One region of the Paenibacillus sp. J5 genome, then DNA from elsewhere that is predicted to be linked to it. Evidence: riboswitches for the same ligand, from Rfam matches in the RefSeq annotation. Region 1 holds a riboswitch; the other holds the start of a gene.
What was found. A riboswitch is a leader RNA that binds a small molecule or an ion and turns the genes downstream of it on or off. The one in region 1 is predicted to bind ZMP and ZTP.

Region 1 (7,716 bases):
GATACGATGACAGATGCTTCACAAGGAGATAAGGACGATAACCGTTGAATGATAGCGTTGAATGATAGCGTTGAATAACAGCACCAGCATCGAAGGCATCCGTATACTAGCACCTAATAGCCCTATATAGAACAGGAGGCGGCCCATATGTTTCGTTTAATGATTGTTGATGATGAGAGCAGCGTAGTGGACGGCCTGGCAGACACGATCGCGTGGGAGCGTATCGGGATCAGCACGGTATTGAAGGCCTACTCCGGCATTGAAGCATTGGAGCTGCTGCAGACCCACTCGATCGACATCGTCATCTCGGACATCTGCATGCCGCAGATGGGCGGCCTGGAGCTGCTGCAGATGATTCGCACCCATTGGCGCAGGATCAAGACGATCGTACTGTCAGGCCACGCCGAGTTCGATTATGCGAAGGAAGCGATGGCACTCGGAACAAGCGACTATCTGTTGAAGCCCGTAAGCGATAATGAGCTGCTGGAGCGTGTGGGGCAGAGTGTCAGCCAGCTACTGCTGGAGCAGGAGTCAAGCGCTACATTGGAGCGCGCCCGGCTGGCGCTGCAGGCCAATCTGCCGATGCTGCGCAGCGAGCTGCTGAATCAACTGCTGCAGGGCATGAAGTATGCGCCTGACAAGCTGGCAGAGCAGCTATCTCTGCTCCATCTGGAGCAGGTGCTGGGCAGACCGGCTGCGCTTATGATCGCGCGACTGGAGGATCGGCTGGCAGAGCAAAATTACTATCATACCTCGATCATGGAATACGCGATCGGCAATATGGCGGAGGAAATATTCAGCGATCGCTTCTCCCTCTGGCCGTGCAAGGATGTCCATGGCTATCTCGTATTTCTGGTGATTCCACAGGAGACGAAGCAGCCCCATGATGCAGCGGAGGCAGGTACAGAGGAGCAGCTCAAGCATCTGGCGGCGCAGCTACAGTTGAACGTCAACCGCTATCTCAAGGGCACCATCTCTGTACTGATCGGCGGCTGGGGTACCTTCCCCGAGGATGTGGGCAAGCTGTACCAGGATGCGCTGCTCTCGATGCGACGGCATATCGGCAGTCAGAGCGACCTGTTCGTCTATGTATCCGAGGAGGAGGAGCAGTTGCCTGTGCGGGCATTACAGAAGCTGTACGAGCCGCCGCTGCTCGTTCATCTGATGGAGTCCGGTAGTTGGGTGCAGGCCGAGCAGAAGCTGCTGGCCATTATGGAGGAGCTTACCCGCGAGCGAACCAGCTCGCAGGAGCATGTGCAGGAAGCGTTATTCTTCATCTATGCCTCCTTCAGCACCTATGCTCATAAGAATGGGCGGGAGCTGAGCGCCATGCTTGGCAGCGGCCTGGCCAATATCTCCGGCATGCTGCCTGGCTGTACGATGACCAGTCTGAAGAACTGGTCCTTGCAGGCTCTCTCCATGGTTCGCCAGTCGACAGAGAACACCGCGCGCAGCGACCGCAGCCATGTCGTGGGACGCATCCAGCGGTTTATACGCGAGCATCTGGCCGAGGATATATCGCTGCAAGCGATCGCGGACTACATGTATATGCATCCGGTTCATATCTCCAGAGTATTCAAGCTGGAGACCGGCATTAATGTCAGCGACTACGTGCTGCGACTGAAGATGGAGAAGGCCGTGGAGCTGCTCGCTGATCACAAGCTCAAAAATTTCGAGGTGGCGCTCAAGCTCGGCTATCAGAACCCGAATTATTTCTTCAAGGTGTTCAAGAAGTATTACTCCGTCACGCCGCAGGAATACCGGATCAATCTGGAGGCGAAGGGGTGACGCCTCGTTCTCGTCCGCTGCCTGAATGAGGAATAATTATGCATGTGCAAGCTTGTGGCTTCTCCTCAGGTCAATTATACAAATAAGTTCAGAAGAGATATAATGAGACGAAACCCATATTTCATTAGAGGAGCCAATTACATGCAATTACTCAACAAGATCGCCCTGGTTACGGGGGGCGGCACCGGCATTGGCAGAGCGACAAGTCTTCTGCTGGCGAAGCGGGGAGCAACTGTAGTCGTGAACTATTCTCGCTCGCAGTCTGATGCGGAGGAAACCGTGCAGCACATTCTCAGCGAGGGCGGTCAAGCGATCGCCATACAAGCCGACGTATCCCAGGATACGGATGTCCGCAGGATGATCGATACGATCGCCCAGCAATTCGGAACGGTGGACATGCTCGTTAACAACGCCAGTATTACGAGCCATATTCCCATGAGCAATCTGGAGGATGTGACCGGAGAGGTGTGGGATGAGCTGTTCGATGTTAATGTGAAAGGGATGTTCTATTGCGCGCGGGCAGTAGCGCCGCTCATGAAGGAAAATAAACAGGGCGCCATCGTTAATCTGGGCAGTATTGCAGGGCAGACCGGGCTAGGCTCTTCACTCCCCTACGCCGTATCGAAGGCTGCGGTCCATGGCCTGACGAAATCACTGGCTCGGGCTCTAGCCCCCGATATTCGCGTCAACTGCATCGTGCCCGGAGCGGTCGAGACGAGATGGTGGGCCGGAAGAGAGGAGCAGATGAAGAAGCTCGCTCCACATCTTCTGTTGCAGCAGATTGCAACACCTGAGGATATTGCCTCCATGATCTGCTCCGCTCTGGAGCAGGAATCGATGACGGGGCAGATTATTACGGTAGATAGCGGCCAAACGTTGTAGCGCTGTGGCGTCAGGTTGATTCCAGCTACATCCAAGCATACCTGCTACACCAGAGGTTATGCTTGGATGAGCGTTATAGTGCGGGGTCTTTGATTACAAAACAGGAAGCTTAGCCTCTTCCCTCTCTCGCTGAATTCACAACGTACAATTCCCCCAGGATATGCTCAATGCGATAGGAATCCTCTGGCAGCTCCGCGGCAATCAGCCCCGCAACCTCACTGGACTCGACTCCGTACATCACTTCGATTTCCTTCGAGAACAACAGCGGGCTCTCCTCCATCCACTTCGCCAGGGGGCGAACCGGCTTCGGCTTCACCTGGTTCTTCAAGAGCTGCTCCAGAGCGTCCACGTAGGTTTCCAATGTCCGAGCGCCAACAATCTTCACTCCTTTGCCCTCCTCATCCATCATGATGATGGTTGGGAAGCCTCTGACGCCGAGTCTGGCTACAAGGTCAAAATCTTGCTCCAGCAGATTCTGCGCCTCTTCGAGCTCGGATTGTTCCACTATCTGCGCCCCATTCAGCCCCATCTGGTTGACGAGCTCCATGAGTACCTGCGTTTCCCCGATATTGAGATTAAAGGCAAATACGGCCTCTCTCGCTCTCCGCAAAAATTCATTCTCTCTTCCCTCATGACGGGTCTGAATCACTTTAAAAACTCGGGATGGCGGGTACGAGGATTGGATAGGATTCGTCCCCCATAACGTTCCGTCGATCGGCATGCGCGAATGCTCGCCTACTTCCTTCCAATGATGCTCCACATCGGCAGGGTTTCGAATCCCATTCGAAGCATCGCTGAACCCATGCCAGTTGGCCAGCAGGCCGCCCATGACCGTATGGACATTAAAATAGGCACCATACTGTTGAATGAAGCGATGGAGCACAGGCTCAAGTGCCCAGCAATGCGAGCAGATCGGGTCCGTCACGTAATACAGCGTTATTTTCTTCATCCTCTGCTCCAGCTCGAAGGCCTGGATGGGCTCCTCATCGACCACGCCACAGACACCTGTCTCCAAATCACACATCATATTGTCATTACTCATTCTCTGCATCACCTTTCCGAAGTTGTATGTCGTGCTAGTCGTGCTATCGGTTCAGCAGCTACTGGCTTGGCCAATAGACAACATCAGCTCGGCTACTATCCTGCTTATGATACAATTATAGAACTTAGATAAAATAGAACAAGTATGATCATTATTATGACTAAGTATCTAATAAGATACTAATGGAGAGTTGAGACATGATATACGAGCTTACAATGGAGTCGCTATACCCGGCTACAATTCGTCAGGCATGTATACATTCGTCAGGTTTCCTGACTGATAGTACGGATAGTCCATCTTGGCTTGCACCTTTCTCGCCACCTCCGCATTCGTCAAGGATTCAATCAGATATAAGCCCAGATCGATAGAGGCCGAGACCCCGCCGCCTGTGTAAGTATTCTCATCACGCACGACACGTGCTTTAACTACCTCGGCGCAGTATGGCTCCAGCAGCTCATATGCTGACGGGTTCGTTGTCGCCCTCTTGCCCTCCAAAAACCCTGCCGCCCCCAGAAGCAACGCACCTGTGCAGACCGATACTTTGTACGGTACATCACGGGCCGTGCGAAGCCACGACACAAACTCCGTATCGTCTCTCATGGCTCTAGTCGGCATCCCGCCGGGGATAAAGATCAGATCATACCCCGATAGATCAGGGCATACGTGCTGTATTTTGATCGTCATCCCTCGGTCATCTGTAATCTCCTCCTGGTTCGCACACAGATCCCACGAGACCCCTTCCATCACGTTAAGAATGCTCAGCCAGGATACCGCTTCATGGAAACCAACAAAGTCTAACGTCGTCATCTTCTCAAACAAAATGTAAGCCATCCTCATCAGGAACACCTGCCCTTTCATTCGTGGAACTAAAATAAGTATCCGATCGAGGATCAGATACTTTGCCCAGGCATACGGCTTATGAAATATGTGCTCCCCCGTAGTGGCCTACGTTATGCCAGTCACACATACCTTTGTTACACCAGACTCCCATGCGGCGAGGGCCGCGCCATCCGTTGACGGGATTATTGGATCACGGCTGCATGTTCTACATTCTGTACCCTCGCAGCCACGATGCACAGCAAGGCTCCTGCCCCTATGCATCACACATCACACATCATCCATCGGACAGACCTCTATCGGGGGTCTCCGTACAAGCTCGGATTTGGGAAACCCGATCTCCCAAGTCTTTGCCCTGCAGTATCTGCAGGAACAGTGAATCTTCCCCTTGGCAAACCTGCCGACAGCCTTCACTTCCCATCCAAACCGCGCAACGATCTTGCACTTTCTCCTGATCACCCGTTGCCGATGATGCCTGTAATACGCTCGAGTCCGATTACCAGATGCCTTCTTCATTCCACCACACCCCTTGGGAAAAGGCCCCGCCTGCAAAGGAGCCAAGGGACTGCGCATCCCTTACAGGCAAGGCATGATGGGGCTTCCAGCATAGTGCAGCATAAGAATCACCTCAATCTGTATTTACTTATTCACTATAACGGCCTGGATTTTTGTGGAATATAGTAATATATTGATTATGATACCACAATGAAGATCACTTGTCCGTTCACGAGTGGATAAAAACGCCTAGGGGGAGTATGATGAGACTGTATTTGTTATGGTATTCCATATTTTATACCGTTTTAGTGCTGATTATGTTCTGCGTATCTTCGTTGAGGATTGACCTCATTACATTAAGTGAGCCGTATCTATTGTCAACGGAACAGAAATATTACTATGCTATAGTTCATCCCTTGATCATATCAGTCGTGGCTACAGGTCTGGGAACGTTGTTATTCCGAAAAGTTTCTGTTAGATTCCGTCTCTTGTTTTCCATCGTATGTCTGCTGCTGTTGTTCGTTGCTTATTATGTTACTGTATTCCTTAATCAATGATAGATAAATGCGCAAGTTTCGGGGCTGAGCCAGTCTTGGAGCTATCTACAGTGGGGTGTTTTATAAATGCAGGGTGTTGGAATAAGCGGTCTAGTGTTAATATTGGTGGTTATTATTGTCATTGTATATATTATCAAGCTGGTTTTCCGAACTGCAATTAACAAATCTGAGTTCAAAAGATCCGTTGATAACGATCTCAAACAGATAAAAAAAGACATTGAGAACATTAATGAAGCCCTAAATCCAAAGGGAAAGAAATAAGTGAGTTTAATTATCTGAATCATCTAGGCCGATTATTTCATTATCCCAATACTTCAATATTTCTGTAATTATAGCCTCTTGATATTTGACATAAATATAATTTTCTTCGAACTTCAAGATCCTTCTACCAGTACTGCCTATGTCTATCGAAAAACAAATAAATCGAGCGGAATAGGCTACTGGAAAAGGAGCATACTCCACAACACCGATTTCTTTAATATTTGTCCATTTCAAAACTTTTTTCACTTTATGTGAACAAAATGCTACACCCTCACTTCCTATAAATATTTTTTTATCTAATATAGTAAAATAATAATATGATGACAACGAAAATAACCATAAAAATGATATCACCGTTTTTGTAACCATGCTTACTTCAATTAAAAATAATATTAATATAGGAATGAAAGATATTAAAACTAAATATAACCCAAAGGAAATAATTGTTTTATTATTCACAAATAAAAATCTCTTAATAAGAATCCCCCCTCATTTTCTATTTACAGATAGTCGTTTTTAGTACAACCCCGTAGATTCGAACAAGGAATAGCCAGCCATAGGTACTAGCTGACAGTATTGATTTAACAGCCCGGCGTCCTCTCTCATCACCAGCGCATTGCCGCGCAGATAACTCGCCTTCCCAACCACCGTTCCATTGCTTTGAACGGTTTCCTCCGCTACGAGGTGCGCTCCATTATAATATGTCTGGGATGTGAAGCCACCATGGAAGAACTGTCACATTTAGCTTGACAACATGTCACTTAAATAAGTTATAAAAAAATCCCTTCTTGCGTTGCCCATTAATATGACTATAAAATTGTTCTCTTGGTAAGCATTTAACATTCATCGTGCCATAACGTTTGAGAAAAGCATTGTATTTTTCTTGATACATACTATTAATAAAGTTCAAGAAATCATCTTTACTCAATATATTTACACGCCTACCATCATGATCCTTCAATACTATTGAAAAAATATGGTTATTGATTGATAGAGAGGAATGCAATCTTGCTTTCCAAACACTGAGATCACTATTTTAGCTCAGTTTCCAAAAGAGGAAAAAATATTAATTATGAAGTTAATCAGAAACGGCGAAAGCTATTAAACATAGTGCAGGAGGAGTCTGCTTACACGCCGCAATTAGATCGCGTTCATCAGCTACGTGTAAAATGGCAGAAAGACTGCCCGTATCATAAGACTTTCTCCAATAGCTAAATAGATTCCGATCGGCAAGTCCTTAGTCGAGTCAGTTCAATCCTCAGACCGTTAAAGCGGTAACCATAAGCACTGAATCTACAACGAGCGTGAGCAAGGTCAATAGGAGTAGAGCCCTTTCTATTTCGTGCTGCCCAACATCAATAGTTGTCGCGCCTTCACCTGCTTCTCCTGTCCGGTGCTTAGTCCTCGTGCATGGATCTCTATGAGCAGCAGGTCAAGGAATTCCTTCTCAAGCTGTAGTTCGACGTCATCCTCATATACCGTCATTAGCTCCTGATCTGTGAGTGATTTCATAGGGTTCTCGCCTCATTTTAGTTTCATCGGTTATGTATCATTTTCTTGTTCTGGCATTCTTCACCAAGGTCATTCTTCGGGAATGGCGCAGCCACGAATAATAGCTTCTCAAATCTCGCAGCTCCAACGATTCCGATAGTCTGCCCAGGAAGGTAATGATCAACATCTTGTGCAGAGGGTTGCCGATCAGGTCCCTCTCTTGTTCGGATACGGCAAAGTTCACAACCATGAGAAGATCATCATCGACGATATAGACGTCTTCATCGTGCCGGTAATACGGTTCAATCTGACCACGCTTCAGCCGATCCCATTTGAAATGGCCTATCTCCTCAAGCCCCGCCC
Region 2 (7,716 bases), 370 kb from region 1:
CAGGTACGGGATGCAGTCATCGCGAAGATGGCGGACTGGGCTCCGGAGCTGCAGACGATCGAGCAAGCGCGTGCTGTGATTACTGCGAGACTTCCTGAACTCCAGCAGGCGGTTGGTGAAGAGCTCCAAGCACGGGGCTTCCAATATGGCTACAGCGTTGAATTGGGCGTCGTTCCATTCCCTACCAAGATGTATGGACATACGGTGTATCCGGCAGGCGACTATGAAGCGTTGCGAATTACGCTGGGCAGCGGTGAAGGACAGAACTGGTGGTGTGTGCTGTTCCCTCCCCTGTGCTTCGTAGACGGGGTGAGCGGGGAAGCGACGGCTTCCGCAGCAGCAGGCGGCAGCGAGGGGACAACGAAATCCGCCACGGAAGCACCCGACGGAGAGGTGCAGGCGGTATCGGCAGACGCACAGGCAGATTCGGCAGGAGACGGGGAGGATGCGCCGGAGACGGAGGTGAAGTTCTTCCTCTGGGAAATGCTCAAGTCGATGATCCAATTTGTGAAGGGGCTGTTCTCTTAACACTCCTGAGTCTAATATGCAGCTTGCTAGTTTATCGTTGGGATGGAGAAGAAGATAAGAGGGGGAATCCGGAATCTAGCATTCTGGATTTTTTCATTTGACGGTTGATATTCAAGTGGAAATGCCATACTGTGATATTAAACCATTGAAGCCATGCATGAAGGATAGTCAATTGAAGCTTCGTAATAATGATTATGACATAAAAAGGATGATCCATCTTGAAATCAATCTCAACCCGTATCTGGCATTTGGGAGCAGGCGGAGACCAGGACGAGCAAGCAATAAGAGAAGCGGCTGCAATGCTGCGCGAGGGCGGCACGGTCGCCTTCCCGACGGAGACGGTCTATGGCCTGGGGGCGGATGCCCGCAATACAGAGGCAGTGGCGGACATCTTTCGCGCGAAGGGGCGGCCATCGGACAATCCGCTCATCGTTCATGTGGCCGACATCAGCCAACTGGAGGAGCTGCTGGAGCCATGGAGCGAGCTGGCGGGGCAACTGATGAAGCGCTTCTGGCCGGGCCCGCTGACGCTGGTGCTTCCCGCTCGCGCCGGAGCTGTGTCGCCGCTTGTGACCGCCGGTCTGGATACGCTGGGGGTGCGAATGCCACGCCATGAGACCGCGCTGCGGCTGATTGCGGCTGCCGGTTGCCCGGTCGCTGGGCCAAGCGCGAACCGCTCAGGCCGTCCCAGTCCGACAGCGGCTGCGCATGTGGCAGACGATCTGGCTGGAGCGATCAGTGGCATTGTCGATGACGGTCCGGCGGGCGTCGGACTGGAATCGACCGTCGTGGAACTGGTGCCTGGCGGTGGCGATGGCGGGCGTGAGGCGATTCGCATTCTGCGGCCTGGAGGCGTCTCTGCGCAGGAGCTGCGGGAGGTGGGCGAGGTGCTGGAGGATAGCGGCTGGGATCCGGGAAAGCAGGCGCCGCGTTCTCCAGGCATGAAGTACCGGCATTATGCACCACAGGGTCGTTTGACTGTGGTAGCAGGAGACGCGGAGCGCGTCACGGCTCATATTCGGCGCGAGCTGGCCGAGGCCAGCCGCAATGGCCTCAGAACCGGAGTGCTCACCTATGAGGAGCATAAGGGGCTGTTCGAGGCCGATCTGGTGGCGGTCTGTGGCAGTCTGAACGATCTGGAAACGGCTGCCCGCGGGCTATATGCCGCCTTGCGAGCCTTCGATGCGCAGCAGATCGAATCGATCTGGGCGGAAGCATGCCCAGTGGAAGGGATTGGAGCGGCATTGATGAACCGGTTGCTCAAGGCCGCCTCTGGCCATATAGATCAGGTCTAGGCAGCACACGCTGCCGTTGTAGCTTGTCGGCATGATCCCTAACCTGTCCGCATATGAATGAGAGAGAATTCGGACATGGGTTGGGGGGAGCAGGATGATCGAAGCGAACGTGCAGGCTGGCCAGTTCATTACCTTGCTGTTAATGGCAATTGCGCTAGGTATGGATGCCTTCTCCTTGGGGATTGGTATCGGATTGAGGGGCATCCGTCTTCTGGATATTCTGAAGCTGAGCACAGTCATCGCGTTATTCCATATTCTGATGCCTCTGCTGGGTATGTATACAGGTGGATACATGAGCGATCTGCTCGGCGATGTAGCGGTGCTGGCTGCCGGAGGTCTGCTTGTGCTGCTGGGCGGGCATATGATCTATAACTCGCTCCGGGGAGAGACTGCGCGTTCATTTAATCATCGCTCCGCCTGGGGCATAACGGTATTCGCCTTGAGCGTCAGCATCGACTCATTCTCGGTGGGGGTGTCCATGGGTATGTTCAAAACAGATGTCGTCATGACGGTGCTGCTGTTCGGGTTCTTCGGCGGTCTGATGTCGGTGCTCGGACTGCTTCTGGGTCGACGGGTCAGTCATACTCTGGGCGAGTATGGAGAGGCGTGCGGAGGAATGGTTCTGCTCGCATTCGGCATCATGTTTTTATTATAATTGGAAGTGGTAAGCTATTGTATGAGGGCTTATAAGGAGGGCGTTATACAGTGAGGCGCATTTTGTTTGTATGTACAGGCAATACATGCCGAAGTCCGATGGCGGAGGCGCTGCTGCGACATAAGAGCAAGGCGCAGGGAGTGGCAATTGAGGTGCGTTCAGCGGGCGTGTCGACAGTGGACGGATTGCCTGTCTCCGCGCATGCAGCCAAGACACTGGCGCAGCTCAATGTCCAGCATGATGGCGTCTCGCGGGCCTTGACGGCAGAGGCGGTTGCCTGGGCGGATCTGATTCTGACCATGACCGCGGGGCATAAGCGACATCTGCTTGAACGCTACCCGCAGGCGGTGGACAAGGCTCACACGTTGAGGGAATTTGTGGAGGATGATCCGCGCGTTCTGGCTGATATTGCTGAGCTGGAGGGGCTATATACGGAGCTGCATATGAATCAGGCGCTGGGCGGAAGGCTGAGCGATGAGCAGCGGCAGCGGCTGCTGGAGCTCGAGGGTCGTATTCCAGGATTCGATATTGCCGACCCGTTCGGGGGTACGCTGGAGCGCTATGCGCAGGCTGCGGAGGAGATTGACAGGGCGCTTGACCGTCTGCTGGGCATATTGTCGAAGGATGGCAAGTAGGCGCGATCGATGATTGATTTTGGCTGCGATTTCCGTTATGATGAGAATATCAAAGACAGATCCGATGTAACTGGCGACGGAAGTGGGTAACCACGATGGAGCATCGGATGATACGGCCGGTCGCCTGGGCAAGAGCTAGCGTGCATGTGCGCGCCTGCTCTTTTTTTGTCTTGTGGCGGCTGACAGGGGTCTGGATGGCAACCATAGGAGCCTGTCTGTTAAGTAAGGATAAATCAGGTATAATAAGATCAGTATGCAACCGCAAGAAGCTGTGCCCGCCTTGTGCGTGCGCGGTACGCTTGGCGGAGATGATCCTGCGAGGAGGTTGTTAGTGTGAAAATCGCTATTGGAGCCGATCATGCCGGGTATCGGCTGAAGGATGTTGTTATTCCGTTTATTCAACAATTGGGGCATGAGGTGGAAGATCTCGGCTGTAGCTGCGACCAGTCTGTTGATTACCCCGACTATGCAATGAGCGTGTGCGATCGCGTCGTGCAAGGGACGGCAGACAGAGGGATATTAATCTGCGGCACTGGCATCGGCATGTCGATTGCTGCCAACAAGATTCCGGGCATTCGCTGCGCGCTGGTGCATGACCTGTTCTCCGCCCAAGCGACACGCGAGCACAACGATACGAATGTGCTGGCGCTCGGCGAGCGTGTGGTTGGACCTGGGGTAGCCCAGGAGATCATCCGCATCTGGCTGGAGACGCCGTTCTCCCAGGGAGAACGGCATGTCGGGCGGGTCAACAAGGTCAAGCAGTTGGAACAGCAGTTCAGCGTCCAGTCTTAACAGAGGCCAGGCCATGGATACCAGACTTCACGCAATTGCCGTCCAGACGGAGAAATTGGTGAGGGAGCTTGCCGAGGTTGGCAGGCTTCGCGCCGGCCAGTTGTTGGTTATTGGCGTCAGCACCAGCGAGGTGCTCGGTCAGCGTATCGGAACGGCGGGTACGCTTGATGTTGCCAGGCAGATCTATGCCGGAGTCTCGGCCGTTCAGGAACAATTAGGCTTCTACCCCGTCTTCCAGTGCTGTGAGCATCTGAATCGGGCGCTTGTCCTCTCGCGGGAGGCAGCCGATCGATACGGGCTGGAGGAAGTAGGGGCGGTGCCGGTGCCTGGTGCGGGCGGGTCGATGGCTGCATATGCCTATCGCAGCCTGCCGGATGCCGTGCTGGTTGAGTCCGTACAAGCTCATGCAGGCATTGACATCGGCGATACCTTCATCGGGATGCATCTGCGCAAGGTGGCGGTGCCGGTTCGACCGTCTATCAAGCAGTTGGGCGAAGCCCATGTCTCGATGGCATGGACACGTCCGAAGCTGATCGGCGGCGCGCGAGCCGTTTACGAGCTGGAGGCGCAGCCTACTGCCCACCCGATGGACGACTCGCAGCACGATACATGCAAGTAGCAGTCCGTTCCTTATGACCGATGGGTGTAAGCCGAATCGGGTGCCAGATGGAGCGTTCAGCATTCAATTATATTGCCGCCATGGAGCGGTTAGGAGGAGCAGACAATGGAAAACTTACGCAAGCAGGACCCTGAAATTTTACATGCGCTTAATCTGGAGCTTCAGCGCCAGCGCGATAACATCGAGCTGATCGCATCGGAGAATATCGTCAGCGAGGCCGTTATGGAAGCAATGGGCTCTGCACTGACCAACAAATATGCGGAAGGCTATCCAGGCAAACGGTTCTATGGCGGCTGTGAGTATGTGGACATCGCGGAGGACATCGCCCGCAAGCGCGCGCTGGAGCTGTTTGGCGCAGAGCATGTGAACGTGCAGCCGCACTCTGGCGCACAAGCCAATATGGCGGTCTACCTGGCGGCGCTTAAGCCTGGCGATACGGTGCTTGGCATGAACCTGGCGCACGGCGGTCACCTGACGCATGGCAGCCCGGTCAATGCCTCCGGTCTGCTGTACAACTTCGTAGCGTATGGCGTTAGCGAAGACAGCTTCACCATTGATTATGAAGAGGTACGCAAGGCGGCATTCAAGCATCGTCCTAAAATGATCGTTGCCGGTGCGAGCGCGTATCCGCGCATCATCGATTTTGAAAAGCTCGGACAAATCGCAAACGACGTAGGCGCGCTGTTCATGGTGGACATGGCGCATATCGCGGGTCTGGTTGCATCCGGCCAGCATCCAAGCCCTGTTCCACATGCCCATTTCGTAACGACCACTACACACAAAACCTTGCGCGGTCCGCGCGGCGGGATGATTCTGTGCCGCAAGCCGTGGGCAGCAGCGATTGACAAAGCGGTATTCCCTGGCACGCAAGGCGGCCCGTTGATGCATGTGATCGCGGCCAAAGCGGTTGCGCTGGGTGAAGCATTGCAGCCTTCCTTCAAAGCCTATGGCGAGAATGTAGTCAAGAATGCCAAGGTGCTGGCTGAAGGACTGGTCGCTCGCGGCCTGAATCTGGTATCTGGCGGTACAGACAACCACCTGATGCTGATCGATACGCGCAATCTGAATATTACAGGCAAGGAAGCTGAGCATGTGCTGGATCAGGTTGGCATTACAGCGAACAAAAATGCGATTCCATTCGATCCGACCAGCCCATTCGTTACAAGCGGCATTCGTCTGGGAACGCCGGCGGCTACTTCCCGCGGCATGGATGAGGCGGCGATGAAGGTCATTGCCGACGTGATTGCTGACGTGCTGAAGAATCCTAAGGATGAGGCTGTGCTGGCAGCATCCAAAGCCAAGGTGCGCGAGCTGACTGCTCAGTATCCATTGTACTCTGGTCTGACTTACTAATTTGGCTTGCTAGCCCGAACAGAACGCCCGGAGGTCCTCTTGGACTTTCGGGCGTTTGAATTTGCAGGCGGGAGGTAGCTTGCATCATGAGGCGATCTCGGAGATGATCTGACTCAACTGAGTGGCTGAAGCGACATAATTTTTGAAGTTGTTCAATTGTTTGCGTGCAGCCTCGTCCCGACAATGCTATAATGGTTTGGATAAACAGCTACCACAGATGGTTTAAGGAGGACGAACTCATGGGCAGATTGATCGTTTGCGATCATCCGCTAATTCAGCACAAGCTGACATTTATTCGCGATAAACATACCAATACGAAGGACTTCCGGGAGCTCGTGGATGAGGTAGCAACCTTGATGGCCTATGAAATTACACGGGATGTTCCGCTTGTAAGTATAAATGTGGATACACCTGTAGCGACGGCGGAGTGCAAGGTGGTGTCCGGTCGCATGGTTGGACTCATTCCTATCCTGCGAGCAGGTCTTGGCATGGTCGAAGGCATGCTCAAGCTGATTCCGTCGGCGAAGGTGGGACATATTGGCCTGTCTCGCAATCCGGAGACGCTGCAGCCGGTCGAATATTATATTAATCTGCCGACAGATGCGGCGGAGCGGCTGTTGATCGTCATTGATCCGATGCTGGCAACAGGCGGCTCGGCCAATGCAGCGATTGAATCGCTGAAGAATCGCGGCTGCAAGCAGATCAAGCTGATGTGTCTGATCGCTGCGCCGGAGGGTGTGGCAGCGGTGCAGAAGGCGCATCCTGATGTCGATATTTATGTTGCCGCGCAGGACAGCCATCTGGATGAGCATGGCTATATTATTCCTGGACTTGGCGACGCTGGAGACCGGATGTTCGGAACGATGCATAATTAGGAGTGAGGGAACGTTGTCCAAATTGAAAATTATGAGCATTTTCGGCACCCGTCCCGAGGCGGTGAAGATGGCTCCGCTCGTACTGGAGCTTCAGAAGCATCCCGAGCATATCGAGTCGCTCGTGTGCGTCACGGCTCAGCATCGTCAGATGCTGGATCAGGTGCTGGAATTTTTCAAGATTCAGCCAGATTATGATTTGAACGTGATGAAGGAACGCCAGACCTTGACCGAGACGACCGTGCGCGTGCTGGAGGGGCTGGAGCCGATCCTGCGCGAGTCGAAGCCGGACATGGTGCTGGTGCATGGCGATACACAGACTGCATTTCTAGCTAGCTACGCCTCCTTCCTGCAGCAGATTCAGGTCGGGCATGTGGAGGCCGGACTGCGCACATGGAATAAGCTCTCGCCGTACCCGGAGGAGATGAATCGCCAGCTTGCGGGTGTCTTGTCGGACGTCCATTTCGCGCCTACAGAGCGTTCAGCGAATAATCTGCGCCAGGAGAACAAGCCGGACAGCCGTATCTATGTTACTGGCAATACGGCGACCGACGTATTCCAGTACACGGTCAGTGAAGACTTCGGGCACCCTGTGCTTGATTGGGCGAAGGGGAAACGGGTAATACTGATGACTGCGCATCGCAGGGAATCGCTCGGTGAGCCGCACCGCAATGTATTCCGGGCGGTCAAGCGGATCGCCGATGAGCATGAGGATGTCGCGATCATCTATGCGGTACATCCGAATCCGGCTGTTCGTGAGCCGGCTCAGGAGCTGCTCGGTGATCATCCGCGCATTCGGCTGATCGAGCCGCTGGATGTATTTGAGTTTCACAATTTCTATCCTCACACGTACATGATTATGACCGATTCTGGCGGCCTGCAGGAAGAGGCCCCGTCCTTCGGCGTGCCTACGCTTGTGCTGCGGGATACGACCGAGCGCCCGGAGGGCATCGATGCTGGAACACTG

Region 2: it holds a riboswitch for ZMP and ZTP, as region 1 does, so the genes downstream of both, rpiB (ribose 5-phosphate isomerase B) here and ACY1JZ_RS05605 (DJ-1/PfpI family protein) in region 1, are expected to answer to the same signal.

What each region holds. Positions count from the first base shown of each region.
Region 1 is NZ_JBUEDD010000003.1:61,517-69,232, reverse strand. Features, by position in the region: gene ACY1JZ_RS05625 (sensor histidine kinase) at 1-48, shown strand, start outside; gene ACY1JZ_RS05620 (response regulator transcription factor) at 148-1,788, shown strand; gene ACY1JZ_RS05615 (SDR family NAD(P)-dependent oxidoreductase) at 1,930-2,670, shown strand; gene ACY1JZ_RS05610 (DsbA family protein) at 2,780-3,712, opposite strand; gene ACY1JZ_RS05605 (DJ-1/PfpI family protein) at 3,947-4,549, opposite strand; ZMP/ZTP riboswitch at 4,607-4,685, opposite strand; gene ACY1JZ_RS05600 (hypothetical protein) at 5,869-6,321, opposite strand; gene sda (sporulation histidine kinase inhibitor Sda) at 7,198-7,374, opposite strand; gene ACY1JZ_RS05590 (hypothetical protein) at 7,412-7,716, opposite strand, start outside.
Region 2 is NZ_JBUEDD010000003.1:430,349-438,064, forward strand. Features, by position in the region: gene spoIIR (stage II sporulation protein R) at 1-528, shown strand, start outside; gene ACY1JZ_RS07030 (L-threonylcarbamoyladenylate synthase) at 747-1,823, shown strand; gene ACY1JZ_RS07035 (manganese efflux pump MntP) at 1,918-2,478, shown strand; gene ACY1JZ_RS07040 (low molecular weight protein arginine phosphatase) at 2,529-3,113, shown strand; ZMP/ZTP riboswitch at 3,170-3,250, shown strand; gene rpiB (ribose 5-phosphate isomerase B) at 3,447-3,905, shown strand; gene ACY1JZ_RS07050 (TIGR01440 family protein) at 3,919-4,524, shown strand; gene glyA (serine hydroxymethyltransferase) at 4,630-5,877, shown strand; gene upp (uracil phosphoribosyltransferase) at 6,117-6,752, shown strand; gene wecB (non-hydrolyzing UDP-N-acetylglucosamine 2-epimerase) at 6,766-7,716, shown strand, end outside.